3 regions of the Halomonas sp. B23F22_3 genome follow, and region 3 is predicted to be linked to each of the others. Evidence: riboswitches for the same ligand, from Rfam matches in the RefSeq annotation. Region 3 holds a riboswitch; each other region holds the start of a gene.
The links. Region 3 has a riboswitch for thiamine pyrophosphate ahead of thiO (glycine oxidase ThiO). Riboswitches for the same ligand answer to the same signal wherever they lie in the genome.
Positions count from the first base shown of each region.

Region 1: it holds a riboswitch for thiamine pyrophosphate, as region 3 does, so the genes downstream of both, thiM (hydroxyethylthiazole kinase) here and thiO (glycine oxidase ThiO) in region 3, are expected to answer to the same signal.
Region 2: it holds a riboswitch for thiamine pyrophosphate, as region 3 does, so the genes downstream of both, thiC (phosphomethylpyrimidine synthase ThiC) here and thiO (glycine oxidase ThiO) in region 3, are expected to answer to the same signal.

Region 1 covers NZ_JBIEKG010000003.1:483,001-490,700, reverse strand. Annotated here, with positions in the region: gene ACGTNG_RS08670 (ribbon-helix-helix protein) at 1-83, opposite strand, end outside; gene dauA (C4-dicarboxylic acid transporter DauA) at 227-1,966, shown strand; gene ACGTNG_RS08660 (hypothetical protein) at 2,087-2,353, shown strand; TPP riboswitch at 2,395-2,494, shown strand; gene thiM (hydroxyethylthiazole kinase) at 2,530-3,336, shown strand; gene thiE (thiamine phosphate synthase) at 3,326-3,940, shown strand; gene ACGTNG_RS08645 (metal-binding protein ZinT) at 4,024-4,746, opposite strand; gene ACGTNG_RS08640 (PepSY domain-containing protein) at 5,062-5,340, shown strand; gene ACGTNG_RS08635 (cytochrome b/b6 domain-containing protein) at 5,351-5,920, shown strand; gene ACGTNG_RS08630 (DMT family transporter) at 6,030-6,920, opposite strand; gene ACGTNG_RS08625 (serine hydrolase) at 7,029-7,700, opposite strand, start outside.
Region 2 covers NZ_JBIEKG010000002.1:10,818-18,517, reverse strand. Annotated here, with positions in the region: gene ACGTNG_RS03750 (hypothetical protein) at 1-1,696, shown strand, start outside; TPP riboswitch at 1,781-1,923, shown strand; gene tenA (thiaminase II) at 1,993-2,661, shown strand; TPP riboswitch at 2,747-2,858, shown strand; gene thiC (phosphomethylpyrimidine synthase ThiC) at 2,936-4,840, shown strand; gene ACGTNG_RS03735 (porin family protein) at 4,963-5,469, opposite strand; gene ACGTNG_RS03730 (acetate/propionate family kinase) at 5,692-6,897, shown strand; gene pta (phosphate acetyltransferase) at 6,884-7,700, shown strand, end outside.
Region 3 covers NZ_JBIEKG010000006.1:196,160-203,859, reverse strand. Annotated here, with positions in the region: gene uvrY (UvrY/SirA/GacA family response regulator transcription factor) at 1-61, opposite strand, end outside; tRNA gene ACGTNG_RS15255 (tRNA-Ala) at 287-362, shown strand; gene ACGTNG_RS15250 (DUF4236 domain-containing protein) at 670-1,773, shown strand; gene ACGTNG_RS15245 (proline racemase family protein) at 1,809-2,861, opposite strand; gene ACGTNG_RS15240 (alcohol dehydrogenase catalytic domain-containing protein) at 2,858-3,994, opposite strand; gene ACGTNG_RS15235 (thiazole synthase) at 4,136-4,936, opposite strand; gene thiS (sulfur carrier protein ThiS) at 4,936-5,145, opposite strand; gene thiO (glycine oxidase ThiO) at 5,142-6,242, opposite strand; TPP riboswitch at 6,305-6,427, opposite strand; gene ACGTNG_RS15220 (hypothetical protein) at 6,518-6,817, opposite strand; gene argF (ornithine carbamoyltransferase) at 6,916-7,700, opposite strand, start outside.

The DNA.
Region 1 (7,700 bases), on a different contig from region 3:
TCCTGTGCCGCACACAGCTGCTCGAAGGCGCGTTTCTTGTGCGGGTCGATCAGCAAGGTCAGGCGTGCCGTCTTCTTTTCCATGACGAGTCTCCGAAGCATTATCATCAAATGTTAATGCCCGCTCTCTTCCTGGGCAACGGCAGAGGCCCTCTGTCGACCATGCTAATGACATGTTAATGTCGTTAACATAACTGACCGGCTCGACCTCCAGGGAGGATCCCCGCATGGCACGCTACCGACCGCCTCTCCCCGCCATCGCCACCGGACTGCGCGCGGCCTGGCGAGACGGCTACGGCCTGGACGACCTGCGCCGTGACAGCCTGGCCGGGCTGACCGTCGGCACCGTGGCGGTGCCGCTCTCCATGGCACTCGCGATCGCCACCGGCGTGCCTCCCCAGCACGGGCTCTACACGGCGATCGTCGCCGGCGTGCTCATCGCGCTGACCGGCGGCTCACGCTTCAACGTCTCGGGCCCGACGGCGGCCTTCGTCGTCATCCTCTTTCCCATCGTCCAGCAGTACGGCCTTGGCGGCCTGCTAATCGCCTCGATGATGGCCGGCATGATCCTGGTTGCGCTGGGCATCACCGGCATGGGCCGTCTGATCCAGTACGTCCCCTATCCGGTGGTACTCGGCTTCACGGCGGGCATCGCGGTGGTGATCGCGGTGCTGCAGCTGCCCGACTTCCTGGGCCTGCAGGTCGAGCTGGGCGAGCATTTCGTCGACAATCTCGGGCAGATCGCTATCTCGTTGCCGACCGTGAAGCCTATCGAGCTGGGGGTCGGCCTCTTCGCCCTGGGGGTCATGCTGCTCTGGCCACGCCTGGGGCTTCCGCTGCCCGCGCCGCTGGTCGGTCTGGTGGCCGGGGCCCTGGCCGCCTATGGCGCCAACCTCTGGCTGGCCGGCTCCGGGGCGGAGGTGGAGACCATCGCCTCACGCTTCACCTGGGAGGCTCAGGGCGAAACGGGTGGCGGCATCCCTCCCATCGCGCCGAGCTTCATCGCTCCCTGGCGGCTGCCCGGCGCGGACGGCGAGCCGCTGGCGCTGGACTTCGCCTTGATTCGCGCCCTGCTGGGGCCGGCCTTCGCCATCGCCCTGCTGGGGGCGATCGAGTCGCTGCTGTGCGCGGTGGTGTCCGACGGGCTGACTCGGACCCGACACGACCCCAATGCCGAGCTGATCGGCCAGGGGCTGGGCAACATCGTGGCGCCGCTGTTCGGCGGCATCACCGCCACGGCGGCCATCGCCCGGACCGCCACCAACATCAGAAGCGGCGCCCGCTCGCCGATCTCGGCCGTGGTGCACGCCCTGGTGGTGCTGCTGGCGGTGGTGGCCCTGGCGGACCTGCTGGGGCGGGTGCCGATGGCCGCGCTGGCGGCGCTGCTGTTCATCGTCGCCTGGAACATGAGCGAGGCCCGTCATGTCCTGCACACCCTGCGCTCGGCCCCGCCGGGGGACGTGGCCATCCTCGCGACCTGCTTCACCCTGACCGTGCTCTTCGACATGGTGCTGGCCGTGGGGGTAGGCATGGGGCTGGCCGCCGCCCTGTTCATCCGGCGCATGGCGCTGCTCACCGAGACCCGTCGCGTCGATGACGCCCTCCCTGCCCGCCTCGGGGCGCTACCCGACGCGATCGCCCTCTACGACGTCAACGGCCCGCTGTTCTTCGGCGCCGCCGAGAAGGCCCTCACCTCGCTGCATGGGGTGGATCCCCAGGTGCGGGTCGTCATCCTCGACATGCACGACGTGCCGAGCATGGATGGCACCGCCATCGTGGCGCTCAAGTCGCTGATCGGTGAGATGCACCGCGAAGGCGTCTCGCTGGTACTGGTCGGCCTACCGACAAGGATCCTCGTCAAGCTGCGCCGGGCGGGCATCCGCCGGACGGCCGGCCGACTGACCTGGTGCCAGGAGCTCGTGCATGCCCGGAGCGTGGCACTGCGCTGGCTCGACCGGACCGCCTGAGCATCGCAGGGGCCCCTGACACGCGACGGTCATCTCTCCTTAAGCGGTCGTTAAGACGCTTTCCGTAGCGTCAGGGTCCGGGGCCGATGTGCGGCCCGACCACGACGAGGAGACGACCGCATGAGCACGATCACGCTGGATGCCATCCCCACCCAGGCCCGGCAGGCCCGCGGACTGGTCGTCGCGGGCCTGCTATTGTTGGCCCTCGGCGCGCTGCTGGTCGGCTGGCAGCCGGTAGCGGTGCCACTGGAACTGGTCGCCCTGGGGGCGTCTGGGCTGGTGCTGATGTTGCCCGGGGTGATCCAGCAGGAGGAGACCATGGAGGCCCTCTACTGCCTGACCCTGGCGAGCCTGATCACCCTGGCAGGCATTCAGCTGCTGGCCTGACCCCCGCTCTTTACAGCCGCCGGGGCGACACGGATAGTGGGGCCTGACGACGGGGGCGCCGCGGCGATTGGCCACGGCTGAGACGCACCCTTGGAACCTGACCCGGACAATGCCGGCGTAGGGAGTCGTGCCGCGCCGGCCGCCGCCGCGCGACACCTCCCCGCCGGGGAGGCCCCATGCACCACATCGATCCCGCCGCGCACCTGGCCCGGGTGCGCGAGACCCGCCCACTGGTCCACAACATCACCAACCACGTGGCCATGAACAGCATGGCCAACGTGCTGCTGGCGCTCGGCGCCTCGCCGGCCATGGTCCACGCCCGCGAGGAAGCCGCCGAGTTCACCGCCCTGGCCGGCGCCCTGACGATCAACATCGGCACCCTCTCGCCCCACTGGGTCGATGCCATGGAGGCCGCCGCGCTGGCCGCCGGAGAGACGGGGCGACCCTGGGTGCTCGACCCGGTGGCGGTCGGCGCCACGCGCTACCGCCGCGAGACCGGCGCGCGACTGCTGGCGCTCTCGCCGGACGTGATCCGCGGCAACGCCTCGGAGATTATCGCCCTGGCGGGCGGCGCCGGCGGCGGACACGGCGTGGACAGCACCGCCCCCTCCGAGGCGGCCCTCGCGGCCGCCCGCCGCCTGGCCGAGCATACCGGCGGCGTGGTGGCGGTGACCGGCGAGGAGGACCTCGTGACCGACGGCCGGCGCCTCGCCCGGGTGCACGGCGGTCACCCGCTGATGCCCCGGGTCACCACCCTGGGCTGTGCGCTGACCGGCGTGGTGGCGGCCTTCCTGGCAGGCGCCGACGACCATTTCGAGGCGACGACGGCGGCGCTCGCCGGCTACGCCGTGGCCGGCGAGCTCGCCGGCGAGGTGGCCCGCGGCCCCGGCAGCTTCGCGGTCGCCTTCCTCGACGCCCTCTATCACCTCGACCACGAGGCCCTCGCCGAGCGGGCCCGCCTGGAGATGACCGATGCCCCTTGATCTCTCACTCTATCTCGTCACCGACGCCGGCCTCTGCGCAGATCACGGCCTGGAGGAGACCGTCGCCGCCGCGGTGCGCGGCGGCGTGACCCTGGTGCAGCTGCGCGACAAGCACGCCAGTGACGCCGAGATGATCGAGCAGGCCCGCCGCCTCAAGGTGCTCCTCTCCGGCACCGGCGTACCGCTGATCATCAACGACCGGCTGGAGGTGGCGCTCGCCGCGGGCGCCGACGGCCTGCACATCGGCCAGGACGACGGCGACGTGGCCCGGGCCCGCGCCGCGCTCGGTCCGCAGGCGATCCTCGGGCTCTCGGTGCAGACCCACGAGCAGCTCGCCCGCCTCGACCCGAGCGCCCTGGACTACCTCGGGCTCGGCCCGGTGTTCGCCACCCCCAGCAAGCACGACCACGCCGAGCCGCTGGGCTTTCACGGCCTGGCCGCCCTGGTCGCGGCCAGCCCGCTGCCGAGCGTGGCCATCGGCGGGCTCAAGGTCGAGCACGCCGAGGAGGCGTACCGGGCGGGCGCCGGCGGCCTGGCGGTGATCTCCGCCATCTGCGGCACCCCGGATCCCGAGGCCGCCGCCCGCGCCTTCCCGCGCCGCTGACGACGCACCCCATATGATGACGTGCCCCTTCAGCATGACGCCCCTCTCAGGGAGGGGCGTCGTCGTGACGATGGGCAGGCGAATCAGTGCGCCAGCATCTCCCGCACGATGCCGTCACCGTCCAGGTGCGAGGGATAGTAGGTCGGCCAGTGCGTGACCTCCTCCAGCAGTGCCTCACGATCGTCACCCCAGTAGAGGTGGAAGTGGTCCGCGTCGGTCGGGGTGATGGCATGGTCGCTGAACTGGATATAGCGCGGTAGCGCATCGCCGCCGGTTTCGAGCTCGAAGACGTATCTCACGCCTCGATTGCCGGCTGCGTAGGTCAGAACCTCGTAGCCGTCGTACACGTAGTCGCCGGACCTCGCCTGTCCATTCTCGTGGAAGGTGACGGAATTCCCGTCGATCACGAGGCGATCGACGTCGGTCCGATAGCCCCTGTCGTAGTACTGCTTGATCTCTTCGGCCGTTTTCTCGGCGCTCCGCTCTGCCTTGTGGGCCAGCACCTCATCGAGGGTGCCATCCTGCAGGTAGGGGTAGAGCGACTGCCAGTCGCCTGCCCAGTCTGACAGTGACCGGTCCTCGATCTGGCGATCCGCGAAATACCCCGCGTAGATGTCGTCATCGTGATCGTGGCTGTGGCTCTGCTCGTGCTCGTGCTCGTGCTCGTGCTCGTGCTCGTGCTCGTGCTCGTGCTGAGCAGCATCGTGGTCGTGCTGATGGCCAGCGTGGTCTTGCCCCTGGGCCGTCGTGCTCAGCAGCAGGAGGCCCGCTAGCGGGGTGAGAAGGCGAAATGGATGGCGTGTCATGGGATCTCCCGGTCGGATAGGTGGACGCTGCTTCAAGCGCAACAAGATATGTTATAACATAACAATAAAGCCACCCTCATACCCGAAGGGGCCACGCCATCTAGAGGACGACATCGGCGTCGCCACGATGCGATGCGACGCCGGCTACCCGACGCCGTGCCGGCCGTCGGGTCTGGGTGATGCGCCGAACGCCCTTAAGCCTCTCGTAAGCTCGATGTTCGATGATGCGACGGTCCTCCCGCCATCGGCGGCCGGGGGACAGCATCGGCCACCGTCTGGGTGGCCGTTCGATACCGACACTCTGGAGGTACTGACATGAAGCGCACCCTGATTACCGGCATCCTCGTCTCCGGCCTGATGGCGGTCAGCCTGACGGCCCTCGCCGGGCCGACCTGCACCGAGGCGCCTCAGGAGGAATGGATGAGCGAGGAGGCGATGCAGCAGCAGATCGCCGACATGGGCTACGAGATCAAGGAGTTCAAGACCACCGACGGCAACTGCTACGAGATCTACGGCTGGGACGATCAGGAGCGCCGCGTCGAGATCTACTTCAATCCGGTCGACGGCAGCATCGTCAAGCAGGAGATCGACTGAGGGAGGCCGCATGATGAGAGCCAAGGCGAGTCGTCGGCGGGTCCGCGTCTGGGATCCGCTGGTGCGCATCGTGCACTGGTCGCTGGTGGCGGGCGTGGCGGCCAATGCGTTTCTCACCGAAGAGGGCGAGCGCTGGCATCAGTGGATCGGCTATGGCGTGGAGGCACTGATCGGCGTGAGGATCCTGTGGGGGTTCGTTGGCCCCTGGCCGGCCCGCTGGACGAGCTTCTGGCCGACCCCCGGGCGCCTGCGCGCGGCGATCGCCTCTGGCACGGGGGGCTCGGCGGCCGCGTCGCCCCCAGGGATCACCCACACCCCGCTGGGGGCCGTGATGATGTTGACGCTGCTGGCCCTGCTGCTGGGGCTCGGTGCGACCGGCTTCATGATGGAGGAGACCGACCGCTTCTGGGGGGTGGAGTGGGTCGAGGAGACCCATGAGCTGATGAGCAATGCGATCCTCGTGCTCGTGCCGCTTCACGTGCTCGGCGCGCTCTGGGAGAGTCGCAAGCGCCGCGACAACCTCATCGCGGGCATGCTCCACGGCGACCGGCACGCCCCCGAGGAGACGGCCTCACGCTGATCGGCCCTGCCCGGACCGGCCACGCAGAGCACGCCCCCCCTGGCCCGGACGTGCCGACAGGCCGCCGGCGATTCCTGCTGACGCCGGTTCCCGCCTGGCGGCACGAGCCTCAGGCCGTAGGCCGGCGCTTCAGGGTGGTGCGCCGCTCGTGGTGGGCGATCGCCAGGCCGCTGGCGATGATCATCGTGCCGCCGACGAAGACCCACAGATCCGGCACCTCGCCCCAGAACCACCACCCCAGGCCCACGGCCCACAGCAGGGCCGTATAGTCGAAGGGCGCGACCAGCGCCGCCGGGGCGTAGCGAAACGCCAGGGTCAGGCCGGTCATGGCGCCCACCCCGAGCACCCCCGCCACCAGGAAGGCCGGCCAGTGCAGCGGGGCCGGCGTCTGCCACACCCAGGGCAGCGTCATCGCCGAGACCGCGAGCGGCACCAGGGTGGTGTAGAAGACCATCGCCCAGAGGTGCTCGCGATCGCCGTAGCGCCGCGCGGTGAGCATGGTCAGGGCATAGAACACCGCCGCGCCGACCACCACCAGGGCCCCGGGCTGGAAGCTCGCGCCCCCCGGGCGTATCACCACCAGCACGCCGAGAAAGCCCAGCAGCGTGGCGGCGAGCGTCGGCCCATCGACCCGCTCGCCGAGCAGCGGCACCGACAGGAGGGTGACGAAGAGCGGCGCGGCGAAGGCGATGGCCGTGGTCTCGGCCAGGGGCAGCAGGGTGAGGCCCCACATGAAACAGATCATGGTGCCGCTGAAGATCAGGCCACGCAGCAGGTGTACCCCGGGGCGCCGGGTGGTGAGGGTCCGCAGGCCGCCGTTGAAGCGTGCGATCAGGGCGATCAGCGGCAGCGACACCAGGGTGCGAAAGAAGATGATCTGCAGCGGCGAGTGCACCTCGCCCAGCCACTTGGTGATGGCGTCGCCCAGTGCCAGGCAGAACACCCCCAGGCACATGAAGCCGATGCCCTTGAAGGTGGATGACGAGTAGGTCGATGACATGCCGACGGCCCTCCCTGGCGGCGACGAAAACAACCACCCCGCCGGCCCGGAGGCCGGCGGGGTGTCAGAGAGCTCAGGCTAGTCGGTGGCGCTAGCCGGGGCAAGGACTCAGAGGCTGGCCTGGACCACCATGCACTCCATGCCCTGAGCCACCAGGCGACGACAGGCGGTATGCGCCTGTCCCTCGTTCATGTCGACCAGTCGGGCGCGGTAGACGCCGGCGGACTCGGCGCTGCCCACGGCGACCCGCGCGTTGGCCAGCTCGCTGGCCAGGCGATCGGCGGCTCGGGCGGCCAGGCTGCGGGCGTGGCCGGCATCGCTGAAGGCGCCGACCTGAACGCCCCAGCGGCCCCCGGCGAGGGAAGGCGCTGCGGTGCCGTCATCGGCGATCAGCTCGCGAATCGGATCCTCGGCCGATCCCTGCGTCGGGGCCGCCGCCTCGGCCGCGACGGAACGCTCGACGCGGGAGATGCGCGGCGGCGCCACCGGCTGCGGCGCGGCGGCGATCGGCGCCGCTGCCGTGACGGGGGCCGCGACCTCACGGCGCGCCGGGGCGATCGCGCTCGGCGCCGAGCCGAGGCTCGCCAGGCGCACGTCGCGGCCGACCGGCTGCCCCGGTGTCTGGGGCTCGCCGGGCATGAGGCGGCCGCCGGAAATGTCCGCGTTGGCCAGCCAGCCGCGACCGTCGGCCAGGGACGCCCGCATGAAGCCGCGATCCAGCAGGTCGGCGGTATGCGCATCCCGCGAGGCGGCGGTGAAACCGCCCATCACCACGGTCAG
Region 2 (7,700 bases), on a different contig from region 3:
CCTCGTCTTCAATGAGGTGGATCTCACCCGCCTCGCAGATGGCCGCCGGCTCTTCCAGGCCGAGCGGCTCTCCCTCACCGGCACGGCGAGTGCACGAGCGCCGTTCCCGGGCTCCCGCTCGCTGACGGCGGAGTGGCACGGCGCGCGCATCCCCGATGTGGCGGTGCTCGACGCCTACCTGCCGGAGGCTGCGCCGTTGGAGCTGGCGGCCGGATGGGCCGACAGCCGCGGGCGCATCGTGCTGGAGGACGACCGGGGCCGCGGGCGCATCACCCTCGCCGGCGACGAGATCAGGGGCCGCCTGCTGGAGGAGGAGTTCCAGGGCGAGCTGGACGTGACCCTGGAGCTTGGCGAGATCGTTCCCGACCGCCAGCGAGTCGACCTGTCCGGCAGCCGGTTGGCCCTGACCGCCTCGTCGCGTCGCGGAGAGACGCTTCGCACCCTGCTGGTGCTGCCCCGGGCGCGCCTCGAGGGCGGCTTCGACTGGCCCGGCCGGGAGGCGCCACGCCGCCCTCTGGCCGGCACCTTGCGGCTGGATGGCCAGCTCGACCGTCTCGGCTTCCTCAATGCCTTTCTGCCTGACGAACATGGCCTGGGCGTCGAGGGGGGCGGACGCCTGAGCCTCGACCTCGACCTGGCGAACGGCGAGGTGATGCCGGAAAGCCGGCTTCGCGTGCACTCCGACCGGCTCGCCGTGCGCTTCCTGCACTACGAGGCCTTCGGCGACGGCTCGCTGGTGCTCGAGACCACCGCCCCCGGCGCGCAGCTGCACCTCTCCCTGCCCCGCTTCGGCCTGCGCCGCCAGGGGGGAAGCGACGCGCTGATCGACGGCCGCCGGCTGGAGATCCGCAGCCGGTCGCCCCACCTCGACCCCAGTGAGGGCCTGGAGGCACTCAGCACGCGCATCGACATGCCCGATGTGGCGATACCGGATCTCGCCGCCTTCAACGACTACCTGCCCCAAGATGCCGGCATCGCCTTCCTCTCGGGCCAGGCGACGATGGCCACCCACCTGCGGCTGGAGGGCCTGGGGGCCGAGGGCAGCCTGCAGCTTCACGCCTCCGACGCCCGCCTCGCCATCGATGAGCAGGTCCTGGAGGGCAACTTGACGCTGACGACGCGCCTCTCCGATGGCGACCTGGAGACGCTGCGCTTCGATGTGGCAGGCTCCACGCTGAGCATGCGCGACGTGCGACTGGAGGACGCCGCCGGCGGCCTCACCCGGGGCTGGTGGGCGCGCCTCGAGGTCCCCGAGGGAGAGATGCGCTGGGAGGCACCGCTGTCCCTCGACGCCCGGCTCGACCTGGCCATGCGCGACAGTGGCCTGCTGGTCAACCTGTTCGTCGATTCGACCCGGGAGCGGGGCTGGCTGCGCGACAGGCTGACGCTCGGCGAGGTGCGCGGCAAGGCGCGCGTGATGTTCGACGACGACACCCTCCGCCTGGAGGACCTCGCCGTGCAGGGCGGCAGTCGGCTGGAGCTGCTGGCCAACGTCGCCCTGCGCGATGCCCGCCTGTCTGGCCGCGCCCTCGCCCGCTACGGGCCCTTTCGACTGGGCATCGAGCTGGATGGCGACCGCCGGCGATGGCAGCTGCGCAACGTCCGCGAGTGGTATGCCAGCGCTCGGCCCGCCAGCGAGCTGACCCTTCCTGAGCGCCAGGAGTGGGTCGAGTGGCTGGACGCCGAGCCGGAATGACGCGCCGCCCCCGCACCCCGGCGAGACGACACCGGCCTCCCCCCCGGAGGGTGGCAAGACGACGCCAGGATGCTAAGGTAAGTGCTTCGCTTGACGGGGTGCCGGTAGAGCCGGCTGAGATGGCGCGGGGTGTCGAGAGACTGTCGAAACAGACTCAGGACACCGAGCGCTGGTCCCGTGAACCTGATCCGGCTAGTACCGGCGTAGGAATCAAGCGGTGACCAGTGCCCCCTCGGCACCTTCCCTGGCCACCCTCCCCCGCCCCGCTTCCGGATCTCCCCCCGACCGGAGGCATGATGGGCTACCGATTCGACAATCTCACCGCGGCCTGCCAGGACGACTGGCGCGCCTATATCGAGCACGACTTCGTGCGCCGGCTCGGCGACGCCACCCTCGAGGAAGGCGCCTTTCGCCACTACCTCCAGCAGGACTACCTGTTCCTGATCCATTTCGCCCGGGCCTACGCCCTGGCCGCCTACAAGAGCCGCGACCTCGGCGAGCTACGCCACGCCTTCGAGGGCCTGAAGACGATCCTCGACGTGGAGCTGGGGCTGCACGTGGACTACTGCCGCGGCTGGGGCATCTCGGAGCAGGACCTGGCGCGCCTGCCCGAGGCGCGCGCGACGCTGGCCTACACGCGCTACGTGCTCGACACCGGCCACCGCGGCGACCTGCTGGACCTGCACGTGGCGCTGGCCCCCTGCCTGGTCGGCTACGGCGAGATCGCCCGGTGGCTCAACGGCCGCACCACCACGGTGCGCGGCGCCGCCAACCCCTATGACGCCTGGATCGCCATGTACGAGAGCGAGACGTTCCAGCAGGCCATGGCGGACGAGCGCGCCTGGCTGGACGCGCGCCTGGCGGAGGTGACGCCGGCGCGCTTCGCGGAGCTCACCGCGGTATTCCGCGACGCCACCCGGCTCGAGATCGACTTCTGGCAGATGGGGCTCGACCGGCGCCTCTGAGCTGGTCCCACCTGTCGTCCCGGGCTGGTTCTGGTCAGGCCGCCCACCCACGGGATAGAAGGGGAATCGCGAGATTGCCCGACCACCACGCTTGACGGGGCGCCGTTGATGACGGCTGAGACCATGCGCTTGCCAGCATGGATCCCGTTGAACCTGAACTGGCTAGGACCAGCGTAGGGATCAAGCGACAGGCCGTGTGCCCCGACGCCATGGCCCCTGTCCTTCCCGCCTGTGTCCTCCCTGACAAGACCCTGACAATCCTAGGGAGAACACCATGAGCAAGACCGCCCATTTCCTCGCCGAGAGTGCCCGCGTCGACGAGGCCGCCATCCAGCCGCTGCCCGGCTCGCGCAAGGTCTATATCGAGGGCTCGCGCCCGGACATCCGCGTCCCATTCCGCGAGATCAGCCTGTCGCCGACCGGGACCTCCGGGGAAGACGAGGCCAACCCGCCGCTGCTGGTCTACGACACCTCCGGCCCCTACACCGATCCCGAGGCCGAGATCGACCTGCGCCAGGGCCTTGCCGAGCTGCGCCGCGACTGGATCGAGGAACGCGGTGACACCGAATGGCTCGACGGCCCGACCTCCGAATACGGCCGGCGCCGGGCCAACGACCCGATGCTCGCCAACCTGCGCTTCGACCTGACCCGTGCCCCCCGTCGCGCCAAGCAAGGCCGCAACGTCACCCAGCTCCACTATGCCCGCCAGGGGATCGTCACCCCGGAGATGGAGTTCATCGCCATTCGCGAGAACCAGCGTCGCCAGGCGCTCGGGACTCAGGAGGTCGAGCGCATCCTCGGCCACCAGCACGCCGGCCAGGGCTTCGGCGCGCGCCTGCCGGCGGAGATCACCCCCGAGTTCGTGCGCGACGAGGTGGCCGCCGGCCGGGCGATCATCCCCTGCAACATCAACCACCCGGAGTCCGAGCCGATGATCATCGGCCGCAACTTCCTGGTGAAGATCAACGGCAACCTCGGCAACTCGGCGGTCACTTCCTCCATCGAGGACGAGGTCGACAAGATGACCTGGGGCATCCGCTGGGGCTCGGACACCATCATGGATCTCTCTACCGGGCAGAACATCCACGAGACCCGCGAGTGGATCATCCGCAACGCCCCGGTGCCGATCGGTACCGTGCCGATCTATCAGGCGCTGGAGAAGGTCAACGGCGTGGCCGAGGACCTCACCTGGGAGGTGTTCCGCGACACCCTGATCGAGCAGGCCGAGCAGGGCGTGGACTACTTCACCATCCACGCCGGCGTGCTGCTGCGCTACGTGCCGCTGACCGCCAAGCGCACCACCGGCATCGTCTCGCGCGGTGGGTCGATCATGGCCAAGTGGTGCCTCTTCCACCACCGGGAGAGCTTCCTCTACACCCACTTCGAGGAGATCTGCGAGATCTGCAAGCAGTATGATGTGGCCTTCTCGCTGGGCGACGGCCTGCGCCCGGGCTCGGTGGCCGACGCCAACGACGAGGCGCAGTTCGCCGAACTGGAGACCCTGGGCGAGCTGACCCGCATCGCCTGGCGGCACGACGTCCAGGTGATGATCGAGGGCCCCGGCCACGTGCCCATGCACCTGATCAAGGAGAACATGGACAAGCAGCTCACCGAGTGCGACGAGGCGCCCTTCTACACCCTGGGGCCGCTGACCACCGACATCGCACCCGGTTATGATCACATCACCTCCGGCATCGGCGCGGCGATGATCGGCTGGTACGGCTGCGCCATGCTCTGCTACGTGACCCCCAAGGAGCACCTGGGCCTGCCCAACAAGGACGACGTCAAGACCGGCATCATCACCTACAAGATCGCCGCCCACGCCGCCGACCTTGCCAAGGGGCACCCGGCCGCCCAGCGCCGCGACAACGCGCTCTCCAAGGCGCGCTTCGAGTTCCGCTGGGAGGACCAGTTCAACCTGGGGCTCGATCCGGACACCGCCCGGGAGTACCACGACGAGACCCTGCCCAAGGACTCCGCCAAGGTGGCGCACTTCTGCTCGATGTGCGGGCCCAAGTTCTGCTCGATGAAGATCAGCCAGGAGGTCCGCGACTCGGTCTTCAAGAGCGAGGCCAAGGAGAAGGACCTCAATGGCGACCAGGACGCAATGGAGCGTGGCATGCAGGAGCAGGCCGAACGGTTCCGCCAGGAGGGTGCCGAGCTCTACAAGGAGGTCTGAGACGACGCCGCGACCGTTGCCGTCAAAGACGGTCGTCGGCTCCTATCGCGACATGAAAAACGCCCCCGCCGGCTCTCCGGCGGGGGCGTTTTATCATGGCGCGGCGGACGCGCGCCGGACGCTTAGAAGCGGAACGTCATCCCGACGCTCGCGGCATCGAAGGTGTAGTTCGATTCGTCCAGGTAGCGGACGTAGTCGGCCCCGAGGGCGAGGTTCGGTGCCACGTCGAACTCGGCGCCGCCGCCCCAGGAGAAGCCGGTCTCATCGTCGACGTCGAAGTCCACCTCGGTGAAGCCGGCCAAGCCGTAGAGGCGGAAGTCCGGGGTGATGGGCAGGATGCCCTTGGCGTAGGCGCCGGCCAGGTAGTCGAGCTCGACGCTGCCGTCGGAGCCACCGCCGCCGAGATGGCCCTCCAGGGCGAAGTAGTCGTTGAAGGCCACGCCGCCGCGCAGGCGCAGGCCGGTGCTGTCGGCCTTGCCGGGGCCGCGGTCCGGATCCAGCTCCCAGAACAGGGCGTCGCCGCCGAGGTAGGGGCTCGGGTCGTAGTTCATCGGGCTGCCCTGAGCCAAGGCGCTAGTGCCGGCCAGCAGCAGGGCGGCGGATACGGCAGAGATCGTGAAGGTCTTCATGGCAGCTCTCCAGTTAGAAAACACTGTTTTCATACACGCCTTCATTCTGGTACACCTTCGACCAAGGTGCAATGCTCACCTCCATGCGACGAGCCGCGGCGTCGCACAAGTAAGAGCAGCGCCTGCGTCGCCGTCCGCGATCCACGTCACTGTTTACCGACTCGCAACGTGTTAATTTCGCAGGAATCCGGCCCCGCTCCCCTCGACACGAAAGGATGTGCCATGAACGACCCGGTACTGGTCATCAACTGCGGCTCCTCGTCGATCAAGTATGCCCTGGTGCCCGACGCTTTCCATCAGCCACGACTCTCCGGCCTGGCCGAGCGCCTGGGCAGCGAGGATGCGCGCCTCACGGGCATCGATGGCCAGGGTCGTCCGTTCTCGCGGCCGCTGCACGGGGCCCGCCATGCCGACGCCATGGCGGAGATCCTCGAGGGCCTCGAGGGACAGCATCCCGTGGCGGTGGGGCATCGCGTCGTTCACGGCGGCGAGCGCTTCACCCGCGCCACCCGCATCGACGCCGCGGTGAAGCGGGCCATCGAGGCCACCGTGGCCATGGCGCCGCTGCACAACCCGGCCAACCTCGAAGGCATGGCGGCCACCCAGGCACTGTTCCCCGATCTGCCGCAGGTAGCGGTCTTCGATACCGCCTTCCACCAGACCCTGCCCCCTCGGGCCTATCGCTATGCGCTGCCGGACACGCTCTACCGGCGGCACGGCATTCGCCGCTACGGCTTCCATGGCAGCAGCCACGCCTACGTGAGCGCCCGGGTCGGCGCCCTGAGCGAGCGCCGCCATGGCGGCTGGCTGATCGCGCACCTGGGCAACGGCTGCTCCACCTGCGCGGTCTGGCAGGGGGCGAGCGTCGACACCAGCATGGGCCTGACGCCGCTGGAGGGCCTGGTGATGGGCACCCGCAGCGGCGACGTGGACCCCGGCCTGCACGCCCACCTGGCCCGCCAGCTGGGCTGGTCGCTCGAGCGCATCGACACCCTGCTCAACAAGGAGAGCGGGCTGCTGGGCCTCTCCGGGCTCTCCAACGACATGCGCCGCCTGCACCAGGCCGCCGCCGAGCACCACGCGGGCGCCGAGCTTGCCATCGAGGTATTCTGCTATCGCCTGGCCAAGTCGCTGGCGGGGCTCACCTGCGCCCTGCCGCGTCTGGATGGCATCGTCTTCACCGGCGGCATCGGCGAGAACGACAGCGACGTGCGCGCCCGGGTGGTCGAGCAGCTGCGTCACTTCAGCCTGCGCGTGGACGCCCGAGCCAATGCCGATGCCGTGGGCGGTCGAGAAGGCCGCATCGATTCCGGCGAGCACGGCCGCGCCCCCGAGCTGTGGGTCATCCCCACCGACGAGGAGGGGCGCATCGCCGAGGAAACCCGCCAGCTGCTGAAGGAAGAGGCCGTCCCCCATGAGCCAAAGTGACCGCCCGAATGACCGTCCGAGCGATCGCCGACCCGACCCCCGCAACCTCCTGCTGGTGCCCACCGACAGCGGCGTCGGCCTGACCTCCGCCTGCCTGGGCCTGCTCCGCGCCCTGGATACCCTCGGGCTCAAGGCCGGCTTCATGAAGCCGTTCCGCCAGGACGAGATCAACGGCCAGGGACCCGATCGCTCCTGCGCCCTGGCCGCCAGCACCCTGGGCCTCGACCCGCCCGCTCCGCTGCCCCAGGCCCGGCTCGAGCGCCTGCTGCGCGACGAGCGCGCCGACGAGTTGATGGAAGAAGCCGTCGAGCGCCATGCCCGGGTCGCCCTGCCGGAGGCGGGCGACGCCCCGGAGCTGGTGGTGATCGAGGGGCTCGCCCCCAGCCCCCACAGCAGCTATGCGAGCCGGCTCAACGAGGCGCTGGCCCACGCGCTGAATGCGCGTGTCATCCTCGTGGCCGACGGCGACCTGAGCGATCCGCGCGACCTGGCGGAGCGCCTGGACCTGCACGCCCAACCCTTCGAGGGCGTCGACTCCCCGCGCACCCTCGGCTGCATCTTGATGCGCCTGCGCCCGCAGCCCGACGACGAGACCCCCGCGCCGCTGGCGGCGCCCGAGCTCACCTCCGGGCTCGACGACCCACAGCTCGCGCGCCTGCGCCGCCACCTGCCGGCGCTGGACGACGACCGCTTCCACCTGATCGGCGCGGTGCCCTGGCACGCTACCCTCTCGGCTCCCCGGGTGCTGGACGTCGCCCGGGCCCTGGAAGCGCGCATCCTGCATCAGGGCGAGGCCGACCGGC
Region 3 (7,700 bases):
ACAGATGGGCGATGCTGATCCGTACCAGGTGGTGGTCATCGGCGACGAGAACCCTGATCACTCGGACGCTCCTGAAACGTGGTGGTGAGAATCGGCGCGAGGCGAGTGTGCGAGAAGGTTCGCCTGCATGTCGACTGGCCGGATGGAAGAAGAAGGCAAGGGTGGCACATTATGGGCCTAAGTGAAATTGGCATAAGGGCGAAGCCGGGAAAATGCCATCCAAGGCTTGACGTGTGCTAAGGAACTCCGTAATATTCCTCTCGTTCTCGCAAGGCGGGAACGACGTGGGGCCTTAGCTCAGCTGGGAGAGCGCAACACTGGCAGTGTTGAGGTCAGCGGTTCGATCCCGCTAGGCTCCACCAACAAGACATCTCGAATCAGCCGCCTAGCGCACTCCGCTAGGCGGCTTTTTCGTGCGCTGGGGGAAAGCTGGGGAAGCTCCACGCGGCTCTGTCCGCATCAGGCGCTGCCCGGCAGCACGAGTGACTCCTTGCCCGGATCCTTCGGCTGCTGCCAGCAAGGGCATGTCGCCGGCTGGGCGTTCGACGCCGGGTGGACGATCATCGAGGCGCTCCCCGCACGGCGTCTTCCCTCAATGGCGCCCTTACTTCATGGCTAATAGGGGTTACAGTAGGCCATTGCTATGGACAGGCCGTCGGGGAGATCACCGTGGAGTTTCGCTTCCAGCGTCGTATTCGTCTCGCACCCGGCGTGCGCCTTAACACCACTCGCCTGCGTCCGGGGCTCTCGCTGGGGCCGCCCGGGATCAGCCTGCTGATCAGGCGCGATGGGGAGGGCGAGTCGCTGCCGGTCGATCTGGAGATCACTGCCAGCGGAGAGATCCGCTACCGGCATGCCGATGGCACGCGCATGACCACGGCCGAGGCCCGAGAGGTTCGGCGCTGCGCCGAGGGGGAGCTGCGCGAGGCCCTCGGCGCGCACTGCGAGGCCCTCAATGCACAGCTCGACCGGCTCGCTCGCCTCCACGAGCAGGCCCCGGCCCCGAGCGCCACCGGCTATCAGCCGCGCAGCTATCCCGAACCGCCCCCGACGCCGATGGCCGAGGCGCGTCCCGCCTGGTGGCAGAGCCTCTGGGGGCCGGCCCGCCAGCGGCATCACCGTGAGAACGCCCGGCGTGAGGCCCTGCATGCGGAGGCCTACCGGGCCTGGGAGTGGCGCAAGGCAGAGTTCGACGCCCGGGAATTCCAGCGGCAGCAGCGCGAGGACGAGGCGAGCTGGGACGATCCCGATGCCATGCAGCAGACGCTGGTCGAGCGGCTGGAGGAGCTCGACTGGCCGCGCGAGACGCTGATCGACTTCGAGCTGGTCGACGACTGCCGCACCATCGCTCTGGATATCGACCTGCCGGGCCCGGGGGAGATGCCCGACCGTCGCTGGAGCATGCCGGCCAAGCGCATCAAGCTGTCGCCACACCGGCTCACGGTCACGCGTCAGCGCCAGCTCTACCGGGATTACCTGCATGGCCTGGCCTTTCGCGTGCTCGGGGCGGCCTTCGCTCGTCTGCCGCGCATCGAGCTGGCGCTGGTCTCCGGCTACCGGCGCCTCGATGATGCGGCAGCCGAAGGGGGCGAGCGCCACTACTTGTTCAGCGTCAAGGTGACACGCGAACAGTGGCAGGACCTCGCCTTCGATGAGTTGGCGAGCCTCGACCCCGGCGAGGCCCTGGCAGGCTTTGCCCTGCGTCGCGAGATGACCCGCGGCGGCGAGCTCTGTGCCATCACCCCCTTCGAGCCCGACTGGCGCTGGCGCTAGCGCAGGACGGGAGTCTACGTCGCCGTGCGCGCCCCTCAGTCGTCGCCGGTCTGGCGGGAGGTGAGGATATGGTGCAGGCTGCCGTCATCCACCAGCGGGTCCTCGGGGTTGATGACGATATCCGAGTGGGCCAGCACATAGGCCTTGCCGGTGATGGTGTTCTCCACCACCTGGTGGGGGCCTTCCTGGCGGGTGCCGGTGAACTCGCCGATGAAGCCGGTCTCGCGCAGCGAGACGGTCTCGAGCTTGTCGCCGGGCTGGATGCGGCCCTCGTGGTTCATCAGTGCCAGGCGTGCCGAGGTGCCGGTGCCGGTGGTGCTGCGACAGATCACGCCGGGGTGCACGTAGGTGGTCGAACGGGAGCGATAGAAGTCGTCGGCGACCCGCTCCACCGGGCCCATGAAGTGCAGGAAGGGCAGGGGCCCCACGTCGCCCAGGGTGTAGTGGGAGAAGCCGCGCTCGGCCTGCAGCGCCTCGACGATCTTGTGCGCGCAGTCGGACAGCGCCCGCTCCTCCTCGCGAATCAGCGAGAAGCCGAGCTCGGTGGCATCTACCAGGGCATAGAAGCCGCCGCTGTAGGCCACGCTGTAGGTGACGTCGCCGATGGTCGGCACGTGGATGCTGGCCCGGTGGGTGTCGATGTAGCTGGGCAGCCCCTCGCAGGTGATGGCCTCCACCACGTTATCGACGACCTGGGCCTCGATGTGCACCTGGCCCGCCGGCGATTCCAGGATGAAGCGCTGGCGTCCCTCCCGCTTGGGTACCAGGCCGGCCTCCAGCACCGCCGTGGCGGTGCAGATGGTGTTGGAGCCGGAATAGATGGGATAGCCCATCACCTCCATGATGATGTAGCCGACCTCGGCCTCGGGGTCGGTGGCCGGCACGATGAGGTCCACCGACATCTCGGGGATGCCGTAGGGCTCCTCGAGCAGCAGCCGTCGCAGGCCGTCGGCGTCGTCGCGCAGGTAGTGCATCTGGTCGCGCACCGTGGCCCCGGGCAGCGGGTCGATGCCGCCGAGCACGATGCGGCTGACGTCGCCGCCGGCATGGGTGTCCATCAGCCGGATCGTCAGGTCTTCCTTGCTCATTTCGTTCCCTCCAGCGCAAAGGGTGCACCGTGTTCCTGCCATTGGGCATCCGGGACAATCACGATCTTGCCCAGGTAGTGGCTGCCGCGATTGACGAAGTAGCGCTCGGCCTCATGGAGCTCGGAGAGCTTGAAGGCGGCGTGCAGCACCGGCTTGAGCCGGCCCTCGCGTATCCAGGCCACCAGCTGCTCGGCCTCTTCGCGGGTGCCGTGGGAGACGCCGAAGATCTGCACCTGATAGAGGTAGATGCGCGTCCACATCAGCTCGCTCAGGTTGCCGCCGCTGGCGCCGGCGATGGAGAGGCGGGGGTAGGTCGTGCGCCTGGCCATGTCGACGATCATGGTGTCGATGAAGCGGTCGGTCATCTCGCCGCCCACCAGGTCCATCACCGCATCGATGGGGGTGCCGTCGGTGGCCTCGAGCACCCGGTCGACGAAGGTCGGCAGGTCGCCGCGGTCGATGACCGCCTCGGCGCCGAGCGAGCGCAGGGCGTCGGCCTTGTCGGGCTGGCTCACCGCATAGGGGATGGCGCCGACGGTTCGGCAGAGTTGAATCAGCGCCGTGCCCACGCCGCCGCTGGCGCCGGTGACCAGCACTCGCTCGCCGGCGGCGACGCGGGCCGAGGTCATCATGTGATAGGCGGTCTGGTAGGAGCACATGCCCATGGCGGCGAGCTCGGCATCGGCGAGCTCGGGATTGGGCACGTGATGGAACTGGTCCGCCGGCACGGCGACGTACTCGGCGAAGCCGCCGTCGGCGCCGTGGCCGTAGTAGTCCGGCATCAGGTTGAGATCGCGGCGCGCATCGGGGTAGAGGTTGAAATCGAGCAGGCCGCGCTCGCCGAGGCGTGCGGCTGGCACGCCTTCGCCCACGGCGACGACGCGGCCGGCCACATCGGCCCCCTGGATGCGCGGGAAGGTCAGGGTGGGCGAGCCGCCCATGGCGAAGGAGGTCACCTCGCCCTTGTCCTTGGTGGGGTAGAGGCCTTCGCGCGCCTTGCGGTCGGTGTTGTTCTTGGCCGTCGCCGTGACCCTGACCAGCACCTCGCCGCGGGCCGGGGTCGGGACGGAAACGTCGGTGCGATAGACCAGGCGGTCGACGTCGCCATGCCCGGTCAGCAGCATGGCCGCCATGGTCTCGGGAACGCGTTCGCTGCTCACGGGGTGCCTCCTGTCGTTGGTGTCGATTCACCCGACGATAGCAGACATCCCCGGCCCGCCGTCATCCCTTTCGGCGCGTCGCGGGGCGGTGTGTGTGCGGGGTGGGGCTGCCCGTCAGCCGCCGCTATGCCAGAACGGCTGCCCGACGGTCGGCGTGCTGGGGCTGGCGGTCTGGCGCTGCTGCATCAGCCCGGCGAGATGCGCCTTGCGCCCGGCGGTGATCGCCTCGGCGAAGGCCTCGGCCATCAGCGGCGGCCGGTGGGCCTTGGCCACGGCGGTGTTGAGCAGCACCCCGTCGAAGCCCATCTCCATGGCCTCGGCGGCCTGGGAGGGAGCGCCGAGGCCGGCGTCGATGATCAGCGGCACGTCGAGGCGCTGGCGCAGGGTCTCCAGGGCGTAGCGGTTCATCAGGCCGCGGCCGGTGCCGATGGGCGCTCCCCAGGGCATCAGTGCCTGGCAGCCCGCATCGCGCAGGCGCTGACAGAGCACCAGGTCGTCGGTGCAGTAGGGCAGCACCTTGAAGCCCTGGTCGATCAGCGTCCGGCAGGCCTCGAGCAGGCCGAAGGGGTCCGGCTGCAGGTTGTAGTCGTCGCCGATCACCTCGACCTTGATCCAGGGCGTGTCGAACATCTCCCGGGACATCTGGGCCAGGGTGATGGCCTCCCGGGCCGAGTGACAGCCGGCGGTGTTGGGCAGCAGCCGACAGCCGCTGTCGCGCAGGATCTGCCAGAAGGCGTCGCCGTCGCCCTCGGCGGGGTTCTGGCGGCGCAGCCCCAGGGTCACCATGTCGCAGCCGGCGGCCTGGATGGAGGCCTCCATTACCGCGGGCGACGAATAGAGTGCCGTGCCGAGCAGGAAGCGGCTCGAGAAGCTCTCGCCGTAGAGGGTCAGGGTATCGTCTTGCAGTGCGTTCATCAGCCGCCTCCCACCGGGGCCACGATATCGATGCGATCGCGGTCATCGAGGACGCGTTCGGCGTAGGCCGAGCGGGGCACGAACTCGCCGTTAATCGCCACGGCCACGCGCCGCTCGGCGTAATGCCAGGCGTCCAGGGCATCGGCCAGGGTCGTGTCGGCCGGCAGACGGGCGGTCTCGTCGTTGAGGCTCAGGGTGATCTCGGTCATGCGGCACTCTCCTGGGGCGGATGTACGGTGAGGGTCTCGGCGAAGGGCTGCTCGCCGCGGCCACGGATGCTGGCCAGCAGGTGGCAGGCCACCGCCGGTGCCAGCAGGTAGCCGTGGCGGAACAGACCGTTGGCGGTGATCAGGCCGTCACGTCGGGTGACGTGGGGCAGGTTGTCCCGGAAGGCGGGGCGCAGGTTGACGCCCTGCTCCAGGATGCGCGCCTCGGCGAAGGCCGGCGACAGGGTGTAGAGGGCGCTGCCCAGCTCCAGGGAGGACTGCAGCGAGACGGGGGAGCGGTCCTCGCTCTCGATCTGGGTGGCGCCGATGACGAAGCGCTGGTCGGGCTTGGGGACCACATAGAGCTGGTAGCGGGGATGCATCAGGCGGACCGGGCGCGAGAGCCGAATCTCCGCGGTCTGCACGTGCAGTGTCTCGCCGCGAACGCCGCGCAGGCCGGGATGATGCTGGCGCGCGCCGGTGCCGCGACAGTCGATGACCAGATCGAAGGCATGGCGGCCATCGCGGGTCTCGATCTCCCCGGGGAAGGTGTCCACCGGGCAGTGGGCATGGCAGGTCCCGCCCAGTCGGCGAATCTCGGTCAGCAGCCGCTCGAGCAGGGCGCGATTGTCCAGGTGCGCCTCGTCCGGCAGGTAGAGCCCCTGGCGAAAGCCCGCCGCCAGGTCGGGTTCCAGGCGGTGGATCTCGGCGTCGTCGAGCGCCTGGCAGGGCGGCTCGTCGCCGAGCACGTGGGCGAGGTCGCGGCGAAACTGGGTGAGCTCGCCCATGTCCTGGGCATGGGCCACCATCAGGCTGCCCTGGTGATGCCATAGCGAGCCGGCGTCGAGCGCCTCCAGCCAGCGCGGCCACTGGGCCAGGGCGAAGCGGCCCATCTCATAGACGCTGCGTTCGGAGACCGCGGTCTCGCACAGCGGCGCCACCATGCCGGCCGCCGTCCAGGCGGCGGCGGCGGGGTGCTCGAGGTCGCCGGCGTCATAGAGGGTGACGGCATGACCGTCGCGCAGGAGTTGCCAGGCCACCAGACGGCCCAGCAGGCCGGCGCCGGCCACGGCGATGGTGCTCTCGGTGGGGTGTGTCATGGCGTTGTCCATCCAGCAGAAGACGTGGAGGAACAGGCTGGATGACGACAGGGGGCTGCTAGGCGAGACGACAGCTTGTTCCCTCCGCAGGCATCAACCTGATCAGGTTCAACGGGTTCGGCCGTACCGATCTCAGCCCCCGTGCACGTCTCCATGAGCGTGCCGGGGCTCCCCGACAAGTCGTCACAACGTAACCAAAAATGCCCGGGCGCGCAATCGAGGGCGCGCCCGGGCATCGTCTTCTGTCACTGTCTGCGTTCGAGCAGGGCCTGGGCTCAGGCGCAGTCGGCGGCACCTTCGCCGAACATGTCGAACAGCAGCTCGCGGCCGAGGCCGGTCAGCACCAGGCGCTGCTGGTCGTTCCAGGTGGCGGCCTGGCTGTTCTCGAGGACCTTCTGGCACTGTGACCAGTCGCTCGAGGCCGACCCCAGGGCCTTCAGGGCCTGGCGATCGAGGCCGCGGTGGCTGACGGTGACCGTTTCGAGCACGTGGCCGTGGCGATAGAGCATGGCGGCCATGTGAGAGAGGCACTGTCGCAGGCTGCGCTGCATGCCGCTGGTAGTGGGGTGATTCATGCTGCCGCATCTCCTGAACGGGATTGCTGCAGCGCATTATACATGCGACGAAGGTCGATGTCATACCAAGGTATAAGACGACCCTCGTCGCACCGCCGTCAGCTCTCCACGCGCCCCAGCAGCAGGAACTCGATCAGCGCCTTCTGGGCGTGCAGGCGATTGCCGGCCTCCTGCCAGACCACGGCGCGGGGGTCGTCGAGCAGGGTCTCGCTGATCTCCTCGCCGCGGTGGGCGGGCAGGCAGTGCAGGAAGAGCACGTCTTCCCGGGCGTGATCGAGCAACGCCTCGTTGACCTGCAGGTCGGCGAAGTCCGCCTCACGCTTGGCCTGTTCCTCTTCCTGGCCCATGGAGGCCCAGACGTCGGTGGTGATCAGGTCGGCCTCGGCGACGGCGTCCCGCGGGTCGCGCACGATGCTCACCCGATCGCCGGCGGCGTCGAGGATGTCCTGGCGCGGCTCGTAGCCCTCGGGGCAGCAGATGCGTAGCCGGAAATCGAACTGGCGGGCGGCGTTGATCCAGGAGTGGCACATGTTGTTGCCGTCGCCGATCCACACCGCGGTGCGATCCTTTACGCTGCCGCGCAGCTCGGTCCAGGTCATCACGTCGGCGAGCAGCTGGCAGGGGTGGTAGTCGTCGGTCAGGGCGTTGATCACCGGCACCGCGCTTGCCGAGGCGAACTGCTCCAGGCCCTGGTGGGAGAAGGTGCGGATCATCACCGCATCGACCATCTCCGAGAGCACCCGGGCGGTGTCGCCGATCGGCTCGCCGCGGCCGAGCTGGGTGTCGCGCGACGACAGGAAGAGCGCGTGGCCGCCGAACTGCGCCATGGCGGTCTCGAAGGAGACCCGGGTGCGCGTCGAGGACTTCTCGAAGATCATCGCCA